4 regions of the Pseudomonas sp. H3_E04 genome follow, and region 1 is predicted to be linked to each of the others. Evidence: predicted binding sites of a transcription regulator. Region 1 holds the regulator's gene; each other region holds the start of a gene.
The links. The regulator FliA, encoded in region 1, starts transcription of late flagellar genes. The targets are predictions, from matches to a motif close to CTAAAGTTTNNNNNNNNNNNGCCGNTAA.
Positions count from the first base shown of each region.

Region 2: the regulator FliA is predicted to act here: its motif matches at 1,815-1,842, upstream of AB4N53_RS21645 (methyl-accepting chemotaxis protein).
Region 3: the regulator FliA is predicted to act here: its motif matches at 1,985-2,012, upstream of AB4N53_RS15520 (methyl-accepting chemotaxis protein).
Region 4: the regulator FliA is predicted to act here: its motif matches at 1,674-1,701, upstream of AB4N53_RS21740 (methyl-accepting chemotaxis protein).

Region 1 is NZ_CP162797.1:200,444-204,317, forward strand. Features, by position in the region: gene flhF (flagellar biosynthesis protein FlhF) at 1-1,029, shown strand, start outside; gene fleN (flagellar synthesis regulator FleN) at 1,146-1,976, shown strand; gene fliA (RNA polymerase sigma factor FliA) at 1,973-2,713, shown strand; gene AB4N53_RS00925 (chemotaxis response regulator CheY) at 2,881-3,252, shown strand; gene AB4N53_RS00930 (protein phosphatase CheZ) at 3,271-3,874, shown strand, end outside.
Region 2 is NZ_CP162797.1:4,793,354-4,797,227, forward strand. Features, by position in the region: gene AB4N53_RS21645 (methyl-accepting chemotaxis protein) at 1-1,739, opposite strand, end outside; gene AB4N53_RS21650 (hypothetical protein) at 2,021-2,275, shown strand; gene AB4N53_RS21655 (lipocalin family protein) at 2,305-2,874, shown strand; gene AB4N53_RS21660 (formimidoylglutamate deiminase) at 2,996-3,874, opposite strand, start outside.
Region 3 is NZ_CP162797.1:3,448,814-3,452,687, reverse strand. Features, by position in the region: gene clpB (ATP-dependent chaperone ClpB) at 1-1,208, shown strand, start outside; tRNA gene AB4N53_RS15540 (tRNA-Asn) at 1,506-1,581, shown strand; tRNA gene AB4N53_RS15535 (tRNA-Pro) at 1,591-1,667, shown strand; tRNA gene AB4N53_RS15530 (tRNA-Lys) at 1,673-1,748, shown strand; tRNA gene AB4N53_RS15525 (tRNA-Pro) at 1,846-1,922, shown strand; gene AB4N53_RS15520 (methyl-accepting chemotaxis protein) at 2,084-3,709, shown strand; gene AB4N53_RS15515 (NAD(P)/FAD-dependent oxidoreductase) at 3,866-3,874, opposite strand, start outside.
Region 4 is NZ_CP162797.1:4,818,999-4,822,872, forward strand. Features, by position in the region: gene AB4N53_RS21740 (methyl-accepting chemotaxis protein) at 1-1,630, opposite strand, end outside; gene AB4N53_RS21745 (16S rRNA (uracil(1498)-N(3))-methyltransferase) at 1,848-2,555, opposite strand; gene tatC (twin-arginine translocase subunit TatC) at 2,552-3,343, opposite strand; gene tatB (Sec-independent protein translocase protein TatB) at 3,340-3,804, opposite strand; gene AB4N53_RS21760 (twin-arginine translocase TatA/TatE family subunit) at 3,815-3,874, opposite strand, start outside.

The DNA of each region.
Region 1 (3,874 bases):
ACCGCTGCCGAGCCGCTGAGCGAGCCGACCTACGCCGCACCGACGCGTCCGGCCGCAGCACCTGCGCAGGCCTCGGCAGGTGTCGATCCGCGTGCGCTGGATTCGATGCGTTTTGAATTGAACAGCCTGCGCGAGTTGATGGAAGTGCAACTCGGCACCCTGGCCTGGAATCAGCTGCAAGGCAGCCGTCCGGCCCAGGCCAATCTGTATCGCCGTCTGCAGCGTATTGGCCTGTCCGGCCCGCTGTCGCGCGACCTGTTGGCGCTGATCACCGATATCGAAGAACCCCGTCAGGCCTGGCGCATGCTGCTGGCGCACCTGGCGCGGATGATTGCCGTACCGGAAGTCGAGCCGCTGGAAGAGGGCGGTGTGATTGCCATGGTCGGCCCCGCCGGCATGGGCAAGACCACCACGCTGGCCAAGCTCGCCGCGCGTTATGTGCTCAAGTACGGCGCGCAGAATGTTGCGCTGGTCAGTATGGACAGCTTCCGCATCGGCGCGCAGGAACAACTGAAAACCCTCGGGCGCATCCTCAACGTGCCGGTGACGCACGTCGATCCCGGCCAGTCGCTGGTGCAGGCATTGGATCCACTGCTACGCAAACGCGTGGTTTTGATCGATACTGCCGGGCTGCAAGCCAGTGATCCGGCGTTGCGCATGCAGCTCGAGAGCCTGGCCGGGCGTGGCATTCGCTCAAAAAATTATCTGGTCCTGGCAACCACCAGCCAGAAACAGGTTCTAACCGCCGCTTATCACAGTTACAAGCGTTGCGGGCTCGCCGGTTGCATCCTGACTAAACTGGATGAAACGGCCAGTCTCGGCGAAGTGTTGAGCCTGGCGATCAGTCATGAATTGCCGGTCGCGTACCTGACCGATGGCCCACGGATTCCGGATGATCTGCATCTGCCGCGCCGTCATCAACTGGTCAGCCGCGCCGTCAGCGTGCAAATGCAGGAAGAACCCAGCGAAGAAGCCATGGCTGACATGTTCGCTGATATCTATCACAGCCCGACCAAGCAGGTTGGCTGAGGTAATCATGAACAGTTTTTGTACCTACATCGATGGTCTGCCACGCATTGTTCCGATCGTGAACGCGCAGCCAGTAATGTGGCCTCCGTCTATGCAAGACAAGGTAAAGAAATAACATGGGCAGCATGCATCCCGTACAGGTGATCGCGGTGACCGGCGGCAAAGGTGGCGTCGGCAAGACTAACGTGTCAGTGAACTTGTCGCTGGCGCTGGCAGAGCTTGGCCGTCGGGTCATGCTGCTGGACGCCGACCTGGGCCTGGCCAACGTCGACGTTCTGCTGGGGCTGACACCCAAGCGCACACTGGCCGACGTCATCGAAGGCCGTTGCGAACTGCGCGACGTGCTGTTGCAGGGCCCGGGCGGGATTCGCATCGTGCCGGCGGCCTCCGGCACGCAGAGCATGGTGCACCTGAGCCCGGCGCAACACGCTGGCCTGATCCAGGCGTTCAGCGACATCGGCGACAATCTCGACGTGCTGGTGATCGACACCGCTGCGGGCATTGGTGACTCGGTAGTCAGTTTCGTGCGCGCCGCCCAGGAAGTGTTGCTGGTGGTCTGCGACGAGCCGACTTCGATCACCGACGCTTACGCGCTGATCAAGTTGCTCAACCGCGACTACGGCATGAACCGCTTCCGCGTGCTGGCCAACATGGCGCAGAGCCCGCAGGAAGGGCGCAACCTGTTCGCCAAGTTGACCAAGGTCACGGATCGCTTCCTCGACGTCGCCCTACAATACGTCGGCGCCGTGCCGTACGACGAAAGCGTGCGCAAAGCGGTGCAGAAGCAGCGCGCCGTCTACGAAGCCTTTCCCCGTTCCAAGTGCGCGCTGGCCTTCAAGGCCATTGCCCAGAAGGTCGACACCTGGCCGCTGCCGGCCAACCCGCGCGGGCACCTGGAATTTTTCGTCGAGCGTCTCGTGCAGCAAACCGCAGGGCCTGTGATATGACCGCCAGTGGCATGAATCTTTACAAAAAGTCGGCGCGTGACGCGCAATACGAATTGATCGAGCGCTACGCGCCACTGGTCAAGCGCATTGCCTATCACTTGCTGGCGCGCCTGCCGGCCAGCGTGCAGGTCGAAGACCTGATCCAGGCCGGGATGATCGGTTTGCTGGAAGTCTCGACCAAATACGACGCCAGCAAAGGCGCCAGTTTCGAAACGTACGCGGGCATTCGAATCCGCGGCGCGATGCTCGATGAAGTGCGCAAAGGGGACTGGGCGCCACGCTCGGTTCACCGTAATACCAGGATGGTCAGCGACGCGATTCGCTCGATTGAAGCTAAAACCGGCCGTGACGCTAAAGATCACGAGGTTGCGGCCGAACTCCAATTGAGTCTCGACGATTACTACGGGATTCTGAATGACACCTTGGGCAGTCGCCTGTTCAGTTTCGACGACCTGCTGCAGGACGGCGAACACGAAGGGCTGCACGAGGATGGCGCGAGTGCTCATATGGAGCCGTCACGCGATCTGGAAGATGAACGCTTCCAGGCGGCGCTGGCGGACGCGATTGCCAATTTGCCGGAGCGTGAGCGACTGGTGTTGGCGCTGTACTACGACGAAGAGCTGAACCTCAAGGAAATCGGTGAAGTCCTTGGCGTCAGTGAATCGCGGGTCAGCCAGTTACACAGCCAGTGCGCGGCCCGTCTGCGGGGGCGTTTGGGGGAGTGGCGAGCGCGCTGAAGGCAGTGTGGGGACACTGCGAAACGAGGCTGGTGCGGTGATGAACGGCGCCGGTCTCGATCCGTTGTGCTCCAGACAAACTTCGAGTGCTATGCCGATTGATTGAAGTGGCGCGTCCAGGTGCTGGGCGCGTTTAAGACTGCTTGGAGGTCGAATTGAACAAAGACATGAAAATCCTCATCGTTGATGACTTCTCAACGATGCGGCGGATCATCAAGAACCTGCTGCGCGATCTTGGGTTCACCAACACCGTCGAGGCCGACGATGGCACCACTGCCATTCCGGTGCTCAACAGCGGCAGCATCGACTTTCTGGTAACGGACTGGAACATGCCGGGCATGACCGGTATCGACCTGCTGCGTCACGTGCGCGCCGATGAAAAACTCAAGCACCTCCCGGTGTTGATGGTGACTGCTGAAGCCAAGCGCGAGCAGATCATCGAGGCCGCTCAGGCCGGTGTGAACGGTTACGTGGTCAAACCTTTCACGGCTCAAGCGTTGAAAGACAAAATCGAGAAGATTTTCGAACGCATCGGCTGATGAATGCGCGGGGGAGCTATGGAGCATAACGAATCATCACAGGGCGATTTCGAATCGACCCTGAAAAAACACGCGGTCGAACTGGTCGAGAGCCTTGAAAAAGGCAAGTTCGGCGACGCGGTGCAACTGATCCATGAGCTCAATCAGACCCGTGACCGCGGCCTGTATCAGGAAGTGGGCAAGCTCACACGTGAACTGCACAGTGCGATCGTCAATTTCCAGATCGATCCGCACATGCCGCAGGCCGAGGAAGTGTCGCAAATCACCGACGCCACCGAACGCCTGGGCTATGTGGTCAAGCTGACGGAAGCCGCGGCCAACCGCACCATGGATCTGGTGGAAAGCGCCACGCCGGTGGTCAACAGTCTCGCTGATGAAGCGCAGACGTTGAGCGCCGATTGGGGCCGCTTCATGCGTCGCGAGGTCGGGGCTGAAGAGTTCCGCGAACTGGCGCGCCGGGTCGACGGTTTTCTGTCACGCAGCAGCACGGACAACCGTGCGGTGTCGAGCAACCTCAACGACATCCTGCTGGCTCAGGATTACCAGGACCTCACAGGTCAAGTGATCAAGCGTGTGACCCAACTGGTCACCGAAGTCGAAAGCAATCTGCTCAAACTCGTGC
Region 2 (3,874 bases), 1.3 Mb from region 1:
GTTTGCTCTTCGGTCGCGGTGGCTACCGACTGGTTCATGCCGTCGATTTCGCCGATGCGCTGGGTCACGCTGCCCAGACGCTCGCCGGCCTGGTTGGCGATGCCGACGCTGCTTTCGCTCTCGCGCTGGCTCTCGGTCATGATGGTCACCGCCTGGCGTGCGCCGACCTGCAACTCTTCGATCATCTTCTGCACTTGCTGCGCCGAATCCTGGGTGCGGTGCGCGAGGTTGCGCACCTCGTCGGCGACCACGGCGAAACCGCGTCCGGCTTCACCGGCGCGCGCAGCCTCGATGGCGGCGTTGAGCGCGAGCAAGTTGGTCTGCTGGGAAATGCTGGTGATCACCTCGAGAATCTGGCCGATGTTCACCGTGTTGCTGTTCAGCGTTTCGATGTTGCCGCAGGAGTCGCTGATTTTTGCCGACAGTTGCTGCATGGCCTGAATGGTTTTATCCACGACCTGCTGGCCATCGACCGCCAGGTTGCGCGCGTCGCTGGAATGTTGCGAGGCGAGGGCGGCGTTCTGGGCGATTTCCTGTGCGGCGGCACCAAGCTGATTGATCGCAGCGGCGACGCTGTTGGTGCGGCTGGCTTGCTGGTCGGAGTTGTACATCGACGAGTTCGAGGCAGCGACCACACGCAGGGCGACTTCGTTGACCTGGCCGGTGGCCGAGGACACCTCGCGGATCGACGTATGAATGCGCTCGACGAAGCGGTTGAACGAAGTGCCCAGCGCGCCGAATTCATCGTTGCCGTGAATCACCAGGCGCTTGGTCAGGTCGCCTTCGCCTTCAGCGATGTCATGCATCGCGCGGCCCATGGTCAGCAGCGGTTGCATCAGCACGCGAATCAGCATGCCGAGCAGGCCGATGATGATTAGTACGGCGATGACCATGGCGATCAGTGCCGAGGTGCGGAATTCGCTGAGCATCGAGAACGCGGTGTCTTTGTCGAGCACCAGCGCCACGTACCAGTCAGCCGAAGGCACGCCGTTGACGCGAGTAAAGGAAATCAACTGGGTCTTGCCGTCGAACTCGACTTCTTTCAGGCCCTGACTGACTTGAGGCGCGCCGTTCGGATAGGCCTCGGCCAGCGTTTTGAGCACCAGTTTGCTGTCCGGGTGGATGAGGATCTTGCCTTCGGCGCTGACAATGAACGCATGACCGTGGCCGCCGAAGTTCAGCGAGTTGATGATCGCGCTGACGCTGGTTAGATCAATGTCGGCACCGGCGACGCCGAGCATCTGGCCCTGACGTTGTACCGGGGTGGCGACGGTGATCACCAGTTTGCCCGACGAGGCGGCGATGTACGGTTCGGTGACGATGGTCTGTTGTGCGCTGTTGGCCGCTTTGTACCAGCCGCGCGCGCGTGGATCGTAGTCCGGCGCACGGTTGCCGGCCGGCACCGAGAACATCACGCCGTCAGCGCCACCGAAATAGCTGAGCTGGAAATTGCCGGTGTAGGCGGGCAGGTCGATGATGCGCTTCAGGCTGGCGGGCGCGTTGCCATCGACTGTGACCTGCTGCGACAGCGATTGCAGCAATTGAATGCGGCTTTCCAGCCAGGTCTGGATGTTGCTGGTGGTCAGGCTGCCCAGCTCCTGCATGGTCGCTTCGGTGCTGCTGCTCAAAGCCTGACGCTGGCGATAGTCGTTGAAGAAGATGAAACAGGCGAACGCAACGGCCACCACAAGGGCAGCAGCCAACAGGATTTTGTGGCTGAATTTCATGTTTCTGGTCATCGAATGAACTACCGCGAAGGGGCTGGTCAAGAAAGGGCGGCAATTTGCCATATTCGGCAGCGTTGCGCTGCTCTTATTTCGACCGCGCCGCGCCAAAGATTAGGCGCTTGTGCGGAAAGTCGACGAAATGCTCGACAGCTTCACAAAGTTTCTGATTTATCGGCAAAAGTCAGACAGGCGGGCTGATAAATAGGCAATTGAGCACGGAACCAGATGACACTTTTCTCTTCTAAGCTTCTGGTTGGCACCATGCCATCCCCCCTCGTTCCAGGAGTTTCACCATGTCGCTGCGATCTATCGCCCTGCTGTCGTTTTGTGTGCTGTTGGCCGCATGCAGCAAGGTCAATCAGGAAAACTACTCCAAGCTCTCGGCCGGCATGGCCAAGTCCGAAGTGGAAACCCTCCTCGGCAAGCCCACCGATTGCTCGGGCGCGCTCGGTATGTCCAGCTGCACCTGGGGCGACAAGAACAGCTTTATCAGCGTGCAATACGCCGGTGACAAAGTGCTGATGTTTTCCGGCCAAGGCCTGAAGTAAACCGGGGCTTCGCGCCCACGGAGAAAAAAATGAAGCGGTTATTGCTGATCCTTTTTGCTGGCCTGGTACTGGCTGGCTGCGCCACTTCCGGCGTCGACCCGTTGGCGCCGAAGACCGTCAACAGCGTCAATCTCAAGCGTTATCAGGGAACCTGGTATGAACTGGCACGTTTGCCGATGTTCTTTCAGCGCCACTGCGCGCAATCCGAAGCCCACTACACCCTCAAGCCTGACGGTAACGTCGGCGTGCTCAACCGTTGCCTGACCCCGGAGTGGCAATGGGAAGAAGCCAAAGGCACGGCTTATCCACAAGTGCCAGGCAAGACCGACAAGCTCTGGGTCGAATTCGATAACTGGTTCTCGCGCCTGGTGCCGGGTGTGGCGAAGGGCGAGTACTGGGTGTTGTACGTCAGCGACGATTACAAGACCGCCATCGTCGGCGATCCGAGTCGCAAGTACATGTGGCTGTTGTCACGCACGCCAACCGTTAACGGTGTAGTGCGTGAAGAATTGCTGAGCAAGGCGCGTCAGCAGGGTTACGACACCACACGCCTGATCTGGCGCGCGTCGGATCGGCAGATGGCCAAGACCTCCAATTAAGCCTCGATACAAATCAACTGTGGGAGCGAGCCTGCTCGCGAAGAGGGTGTGTCAGTTGATATGAATGTTGACTGATACACCGCGTTCGCGAGCAGGCTCGCTCCCACAGTTTGGTTTTGGGTCAGCCCAGGAGATCGCGCAGGACCTGGGTGAATGCGCGAGCGCTGTGCTCTTCGCCGGCATGCCGTCCATCGCGCACCACCCACTGACCATTGACCAGCACATCGCGCACCTGTCGATCACCGCCAGCAAACAACCAGCGATTGAGAATCCCGTCCCCCGAAGCCGTCGCCAGATACGGATCGCTACCGTCCAGGACAATCCAGTCCGCGCGCTTGCCCACTTCCAGCGCACCAATCGGTTGCCCCAATGCCTGGGCGCCGCCATCCAGTGCCGCGTCATACAGCGTGCGGCCGACCATCGGTTGGTCCGCACCGTACAAGCGATTGCGCCGCTGATCACGCAGGCGCTGGCCATATTCCAGCCAGCGCAACTCTTCCACTACGCTCAGCGAGACATGGCTGTCGGAGCCGATGCCCATGCGCCCGCCTTGGGCGAGAAAATCTACTGCCGGGAAAATCCCGTCACCCAGATTCGCTTCAGTGGTCAGACACAGCCCGGCGATTGCGCGACTGTTGGCCATCCGCGTGACTTCTTCCGGGTTGGCGTGGGTGGCGTGGACCAGGCACCAGCGCTGATCGACTTCAGCGTTCTCGTACAGCCATTGCAACGGACGACGACCGCTCCAGCTCAGGCAATCGTCGACTTCTTTCTGCTGCTCGGCGATATGGATGTGCACCGGGCATTGTTTGTCGCTGGCCGCCAACACTTCGCTGATTTGCTGCGGCGTCACCGCACGCAACGAGTGGAAACACAGACCCAGCGACTGCGCCTTCTGCCGCGCCAGTAGTGGCTGCAACCGCGCTTGCAGATTCAGGTAATTCTCGGTGCTGTTGATAAACCGACGCTGGCCATCGTTGGGCGTCTGGCCACCGAAACC
Region 3 (3,874 bases), 2.6 Mb from region 1:
GTGAGTATTCCGATCTGGAAGAAATCTGGAACTCGGAAAAAGCCGAGGTGCAGGGTTCTGCGCAGATCCAGCAGAAGATCGAGCAATCGCGTCAGGAGCTGGAAGCCGCGCGCCGCAAAGGCGATCTGAACCGCATGGCCGAGTTGCAGTACGGGGTGATTCCCGATCTGGAGCGCAGCCTGCAAATGGTCGACCAGCACGGCAAAAGCGAAAATCAGCTGCTGCGTAGCAAGGTGACCGAGGAAGAGATCGCCGAAGTCGTGTCGAAGTGGACCGGTATCCCGGTGTCGAAAATGCTTGAAGGCGAGCGCGACAAGCTGATGAAGATGGAGAGCCTGTTGCACAAACGGGTAATCGGTCAGGAAGAAGCGGTCGTGGCTGTGGCCAACGCCGTGCGGCGCTCCCGCGCCGGATTGTCCGACCCGAATCGTCCGAGCGGCTCGTTCATGTTCCTCGGCCCGACCGGTGTCGGTAAAACCGAGCTGTGCAAGGCGCTGGCCGAATTCCTCTTCGATACTGAAGAGGCGATGGTGCGGATCGACATGTCCGAGTTCATGGAGAAACATTCCGTGGCTCGTCTGATCGGTGCGCCACCGGGCTACGTCGGCTATGAAGAGGGCGGTTATCTGACTGAAGCGGTGCGTCGCAAGCCGTATTCGGTGATCCTTATGGACGAAGTCGAGAAGGCGCACCCGGATGTTTTCAACATCCTTCTGCAAGTGCTCGAGGATGGCCGTCTGACCGATAGCCACGGGCGCACGGTGGACTTCCGCAACACGGTGATCGTAATGACTTCGAACCTGGGGTCGATGCAGATCCAGGAACTGGTCGGTGATCGTGAGGCGCAGCGTGCTGCGGTGATGGACGCGCTGACGTCGCATTTCCGTCCGGAGTTCATCAACCGGGTCGACGAGGTGGTGATCTTCGAGCCGCTGGCGCGAGATCAGATCGCCGGGATTACCGAGATCCAGTTGGGCCGCCTGCGCAGCCGTCTGGCCGAGCGCGAGCTGAAGCTGGAGCTGAGCCCGGAAGCGATGGACAAGCTGATCGCCGTCGGTTACGACCCGGTGTATGGCGCACGTCCTTTGAAACGGGCGATCCAGCGCTGGATCGAAAACCCGCTGGCGCAGTTGATCCTGTCGGGTCATTTCATGCCGGGCGACACCGCCACCGGCAAGGTCGAGAACGACGAAATCGTTTTTGGCTAAGCCTCAGCGGCAATGAAACCGGGAAGGCCTCGCATTGCGAGGCCTTTTTTTCGCCAGGCTGTTGAACTCAAAGGAAAAGGCTTGTAAAGTGCGCCCCGCAGTCAGTCACCGGCAGCGTTTCAACCCACTGGGTTGGAAACTGAAATAAGTTGCAAATCATTAACTTGAAAGCAATTTAGGGGGTTGACAGAGGTGTTCTAGGTTGTAGAATAGCGCGCCTCAGACACACGAACGCAGCGATGCGAACGGGTGGCGAGATGCAACAAAGCTTCACCGTTGTAAATTGAAATATGTAGTTCCGTGATAGCTCAGTCGGTAGAGCAAATGACTGTTAATCATTGGGTCCCAGGTTCGAGTCCTGGTCACGGAGCCAATTTCAAACCGGGGTATAGCGCAGTCCGGTAGCGCGCCTGCTTTGGGAGCAGGATGTCAGGAGTTCGAATCCCCTTACCCCGACCATATTTGGGTCGTTAGCTCAGTTGGTAGAGCAGTTGGCTTTTAACCAATTGGTCGTAGGTTCGAATCCCACACGACCCACCATTTTTGAAACCAGTTTGCGCTGGGATCGAATCTTAAGATCAGAGGCCAAAAGCGCTGATCGAAGAAGGCGATCTTTGAAAGGTCGCCTTTTTTTTACCGGGGTATAGCGCAGTCCGGTAGCGCGCCTGCTTTGGGAGCAGGATGTCAGGAGTTCGAATCCCCTTACCCCGACCATATTAAAAATCCTCGTATCGAAAGATACGGGGATTTTTTTTGCCTGCCCAAAGGCGAATCCCTTCAAGTCGTCATACAACCTGCCGATAGCCCGCTAACACGAGGGGACTGCCAACGCTTCGCCCCTTGATCTGGCCATTACAAGAATAAGGGCGTTCGTCATGTTGCTTCGTCAGTTGAATATTGCTCCCCGGGCTGCCTTGGGATTTGCCCTGATCGCGGTGTTGGTGGCCTTGCTTGGCGTGTTTGCGCTGGGGCAGATGTCGAGCATTCGCGACAGTGAGGTGGCGGTGGAGAATCGCTGGTTGCCGAGCATCCGTGGCGGCGACGAGATCCGTGAACTGATGTTGCGCATCCGCACCATCTCCCTGCGCATGGCGCTCGATCAGGATCCGGCCAACATCGCCACCTATCGCGGCCAGATGGACACCCGTGACAAGGAGCTGAGCGAGAAGATCGCTGCCTACGACAAACTGGTCGACACTGCCGAAGGTCAGCAGCTGTATGACCAGTTCAAGAAAACCTTCGCCGCCTATCGCACCGGCATTGCCCAGTCATTCACCCTTGCCGAGCAAGGCAAGCGTGACGAGCTGACCAAATTGCTCCTGGTTGACATGAAGACCGTGGTCGACGGCTCCGGCAAGCAACTCAACGATCTCGCCGATCTGTTCGCCCGCCAGGTCGCCGCCGAAAGCGAAAAGTCCGCTGCGCATTATGAAACCTCGCGGACCATCGTGACCCTGTTCATTGCCTTGGCAGCGCTGGCCACAGTGGCGCTGGCGATGTTGCTCACGCGCAGTATCGTCCGGCCGCTGAGCAGCGCCGTAAGCGCCGCTGAAAGCGTGGCGCAGGGCGACCTCACCCGGCCGATCGAAACCCATGGCAACGACGAAGTCAGCCGCTTGCTCAAGGCCCTCGCGACGATGCAACAGAACCTGCGCGAGACCCTGCAAGGTATCAGCGGCTCAGCCACGCAACTGGCCACCGCTGCGGATGAACTGAGCGCCGTCACCGTCAACAGCACCCAGGGCCTGCAAGAGCAGAACAACGAAATCGAGCAAGCCGCCACTGCGGTCAACCAGATGACCGCTGCGGTGGAGGAAGTCGCACGCAACGCGGTGTCGACGTCCGATGCCACGCGCCAGTCCAGTCAATCGGCGCGATTGGGCCAGGAGCGCGTGAGCGAAACCGCCAGCGCGATCAATGCGCTGGCCAGCGATGTGCAGAACACCGGTGAACTGGTGCAGTCGCTGGCCAATCAGTCGCAGGACATCGGCAAGGTTCTGGACGTGATTCGCGCCATCGCTGAGCAGACCAATCTGCTGGCGCTCAACGCTGCCATCGAGGCAGCACGAGCGGGCGAAAGCGGTCGAGGTTTTGCGGTGGTAGCTGATGAGGTGCGCGCGCTGGCGTATCGCACCCAGCAATCGACGCAGGAAATCGAACAGATGGTGCAAGGCATGCGCAGCGGTTCGAGCCAGGCGCTGGAGTCAATGCAGGCCAGCGCCTCCCGCGCGGCAAGCACTTTGGTTCTGGCTGAGCGGGCGGGCGAGGCGCTGGTGACGATCACAGCGTCGGTGCACGAGATTCACGAGCGCAACCTGGTGATCGCCAGCGCCGCTGAAGAACAGGCGCAAGTGGCGCGGGAAGTGGATCGCAATCTGGTGAACATTCGCGACCTGTCGGTGCGTTCGGCTGCGGGGGCTGATCAGACCAGCGCATCGAGCCATGAACTGTCGCAACTGGCCAATGCGCTACAGGGCATGGTGCGGCGCTTCCAGCTCTGATGAACAGCGATTCATTGCAGGCCTTCGCCTACTGATTTGAGAACAGCACGCAACAATGTGGGAGCGAGCCTGCTCGCGAAGGGGCCGGATCATTCAACGACAGTGTTGACTGACCAACCGCTTTCGCGAGCAGGCTCGCTCCCACGGGTTGGCGCTTTAGTGCAG
Region 4 (3,874 bases), 1.3 Mb from region 1:
TGTCCATGATGGTCGCCACTTGCTGGGTGCCGTTTTGCAGGCCGACGATCAGCTCTTCGATCTCTTCCGTGGATTTCTGCGTGCGCTGGGCGAGGCTGCGGACTTCGTCGGCAACCACGGCGAACCCACGTCCGGCTTCCCCGGCGCGGGCCGCTTCGATGGCGGCGTTGAGAGCCAGCAGGTTGGTTTGCTGGGCCACCGACTTGATCACATCGAGGACGCTGCCGATCTTGTCGCTTTCACGCTTGAGCTCGCCCATGGCTTCGGTGGAGTGGCTGACCTCAAGCGCCAGACGTTCGATCTGCGCGATGGCTTCGCCGACGACCTTGTCGCCTTCACGGGCCTGTTGGTCGGCGGCGACGGCGGCTTCCGAAGCTTCTTCAGCGTTGCGTGCGACTTCCTGCACGGTGGCGGCCATCTCATTCATGGCGGTGGCGACCTGATCAGTCTCGACCTTCTGATTGTTGACCCCGGCGCTGGTCTGCTCGGTCACCGCCGAGAGTTCTTCGGCGGCGCTGGCGATCTGCGTGACGCCGTCGCTGATGCCGCCGATCAATTCGCGCAGGCCTTGGGTCATGCTTTGCATCGAGCGCTGCAACTGGCCAAGTTCGTCGCGACGCAGGGACACCAGGTTGTGGGTCAGGTCGCCGGCGGCCACGCGTTCGGCGACTTTCAGGGTCTGGGTCAGCGGAATGATGATTTGCCGGGTGATCGCCCAAGCGGCAATCAGACCGAAGGCCAGTGCCAGCGCAGTGGCGACCAGCAGCATGTTCTTGGCATGGGCAGCATCGGTGTCGCGCACCACGGTTTGCGATTCAGTGAGCTTCTTGCTGGCCGCGATCAGGATGTCGCCCTGAGCCGACATGTTGGCCAGTGCGGCGGTGTTCTTGACCTGTGAATCACGGAACTGAGCGACGGCGGCGCGATAGGCCTTGAGCGAGTCGGTGGCCTGCTGCAGGTTGGCGATGTGCTGCTCTGGCACTCGGGTCGGCAGGCTCTCGAGATTTTTCAGGGCGTTGTCGATGGCGGTCAGCGCCGGTTGCTCGGCATCGGCCTTGCCGCTGTAGGTGTAACCGCGCACCTGATAGCGCGCCTGCTGCAACAGTTTGCTCAGCTCGATGACAGCGTTGTACTGCGCAACGCTGTCGCCTTGCAGCAGCGCACTTTCGACTTCGCCGACCTTGGCCACAGCATTGTCAGCGTTGGCGCCAAGCTTGCTGCGCGCATCTTCACGCTGGACGGTGGCCTGGGTCATTTCGCCGAAAGCGCGTTTGTATTCGGCGACCGCAGCAAGCTGTTGGTCCACCATCGCCACATCGGACGGCTGCTCGATCATGCCGCGTGCCGATTGCAGGCCGCTCTCGAGTTGGTTGAGGTATCCATTGACCGCGCCCGGGCCCTGTTCGCCACGGCGCATGTCGTAGTCCATGCGCGCCAGGCGCAGGTCCTTGGTCAACTCGTTGAGGCTGGAAATGAAGCCGAGCTTGTCGCCACGGCTGATGATGCCGCTCATGCCGGTCCAGCCGGTGAAAGTGATCAACAGCGTCAGCAATAGCACCAGGCCGAAACCGATGCCCAGCTTGCGTTTGACGCTGACGTTTCCAAGACTCTCGGCTAACCAACGGTACATGCGACCACTCCCTTCGGACCACTTAATTGGACTTATAGGAGTTGTATCGGCTGGGTGATGGCAATCTGTAACGCCACTTGTCCGCGCCCGTAGGAGCTTGTAGGAGCCTGTAGGAGCTGACGAGTGCAACGAGGCTGCGCGATCCTTTGATCTTGCTTCTAAAACAAAATCAAAAGATCGCAGCCTTCGGCAGCTCCTACACGGAACCTGTGTCGGGTTAGAAAAGGCGTGCGAGCAGGGCGGTGACGGCGGTTTCGACGCGCAGGATGCGCTCGCCCAGTTGCACCGGTTGCAGGCCGGATTTGGCCAGCAGATCGATTTCGTAAGGAATCCAACCACCCTCGGGGCCGATGGCCAGCGTCACTGGCTCGTTCAGCGCACGAGGGCAGGGCGGGAAGTTGCCAGGATGGCCGACCAGGCCGAGGGTGCCCTCGCTGATCGCTGGCAGTCGATCTTCAACGAAAGGCTTGAAGCGCTTCTCGATGACGATTTGCGGCAACACCGTATCGCGAGCCTGTTCGAGCCCGAGGATCAACTGCTCACGAATCGCTTCCGGCTCCAGAAATGGCGTCTGCCAGAAGCTTTTTTCGACGCGATAGCTGTTGACCAGAACCACCTTGGCCACACCCATGGTCGCGACAGTCTGGAACACTCGGCGGAGCATTTTCGGCCGGGGCAATGCCAGCACTAGAGTCAGCGGCAACTTGGCCGGCGGTGGCTGGTCGAGGCTGACACGCAGCTCCGCTTCGCCCGCTTCCAGACGCAGCAACTCGGCCGAACCCATCAACCCGTTGATGCGCCCGACGCGCAGGCTGTCGCCGACTTCCGAGCGATGCACTTCCTGCATGTGGGTCAGACGGCGATCACGCAGGATCACGCGGTCCGCCGCAATGAAATCGGCCTCTTCGAGCAGCAGCAGGTTCATGCCTGGGTCGCTGGCGGCTGGTCGTTGTGGTCGTCGGCTGGTGTTTCGTCCGGGCGTTCGCGCTTGCTGACCAGCGCGCCGAAGAGGATGCCGATTTCGAACAGCATCCACATCGGCACGGCCAGCAGGGTCTGCGAAAAGATGTCCGGCGGAGTGAGGATCATGCCGACCACGAAGCAGCCGATGATCACGTACGGGCGGATCTTCTTCAGGTATTTGACGTCGACTACGCCGATCCACACCAGCAGCACTACCGCCACCGGAATCTCGAACGCCACGCCGAAGGCGAAGAACAGCGTCATGACGAAATCGAGGTAGCTGGCGATGTCGGTCATCATCTCCACGCCGGCCGGTGTAGCGGCGGCGAAGAACTTGAAGATCAGCGGAAAGACGAAGTAATAGGCGAACGCCATGCCGATGTAGAACAGCAGGATGCTGGAGATCAGCAGCGGCACCGCGACGCGTTTTTCATGCTTGTACAGGCCCGGCGCGATAAAGCCCCAGATCTGATGCAGGATCACTGGAATCGCGAGGAACAGCGAAACCATCATGGTCAGCTTCAGCGGCGTCAGGAACGGCGACGACACGTCTGTGGCGATCATCGTCGCGCCGACCGGCAGGTACTGGCGCAGCGGCGTCGAGACGAAGGTGTAGATCTGCTGGGTAAACGCGAACAGCCCGGCAAAGATAATGAAGATCGCCGCCACGCAACGCAGCAGACGGGTGCGCAACTCGGTGAGGTGCGATACCAGCGGCATGTGCTGGTCGTTTTCGGGGAGATCGCTCATGGGGCTCGCGGCGGCAGTGTAGGGTCTTGAGGCGCTGGTGTAGCCGGCGCGGCGGAGGGCGCTACGTGTTCAACCGATGTGTTCGCAGTAACCGGCGCCGGTCCTGGCGGTGTTACAGCTGGTGCAGGTGCAGGTGCAGGTGCAGGTGCAGTCGGAGCGGCAGCGCTGTGAATCGTCTGCTCGCCCACATGCTCAGGCGGCGTCGGCTCCTGCTGGTTCGGATTGAAAATCTTCCGCGCCTCTTGCTCCAGCGACAGAATATGTTCGTTGTGCAGTTGCCGACGGATCTCGTCGGCACCGATCTCACGTTCAACTTCCTGTTTGATCGCGTTGAAGCTGCGCTTCAGACGGCCGACCCACAGACCGGCGGTGCGCGCAGCGCCCGGCAGACGCTCGGGGCCGAGCACCAGCAGGGCTACGAGGCCGACGAGCAGCAGTTCAGAGAAGCTGATACCAAACATTAGTCAGTGCTCACACGTCTTTGCGGATCGGCTCTTCGACTTTCTGCGCCTGCACGTCAATGGTGTGCGG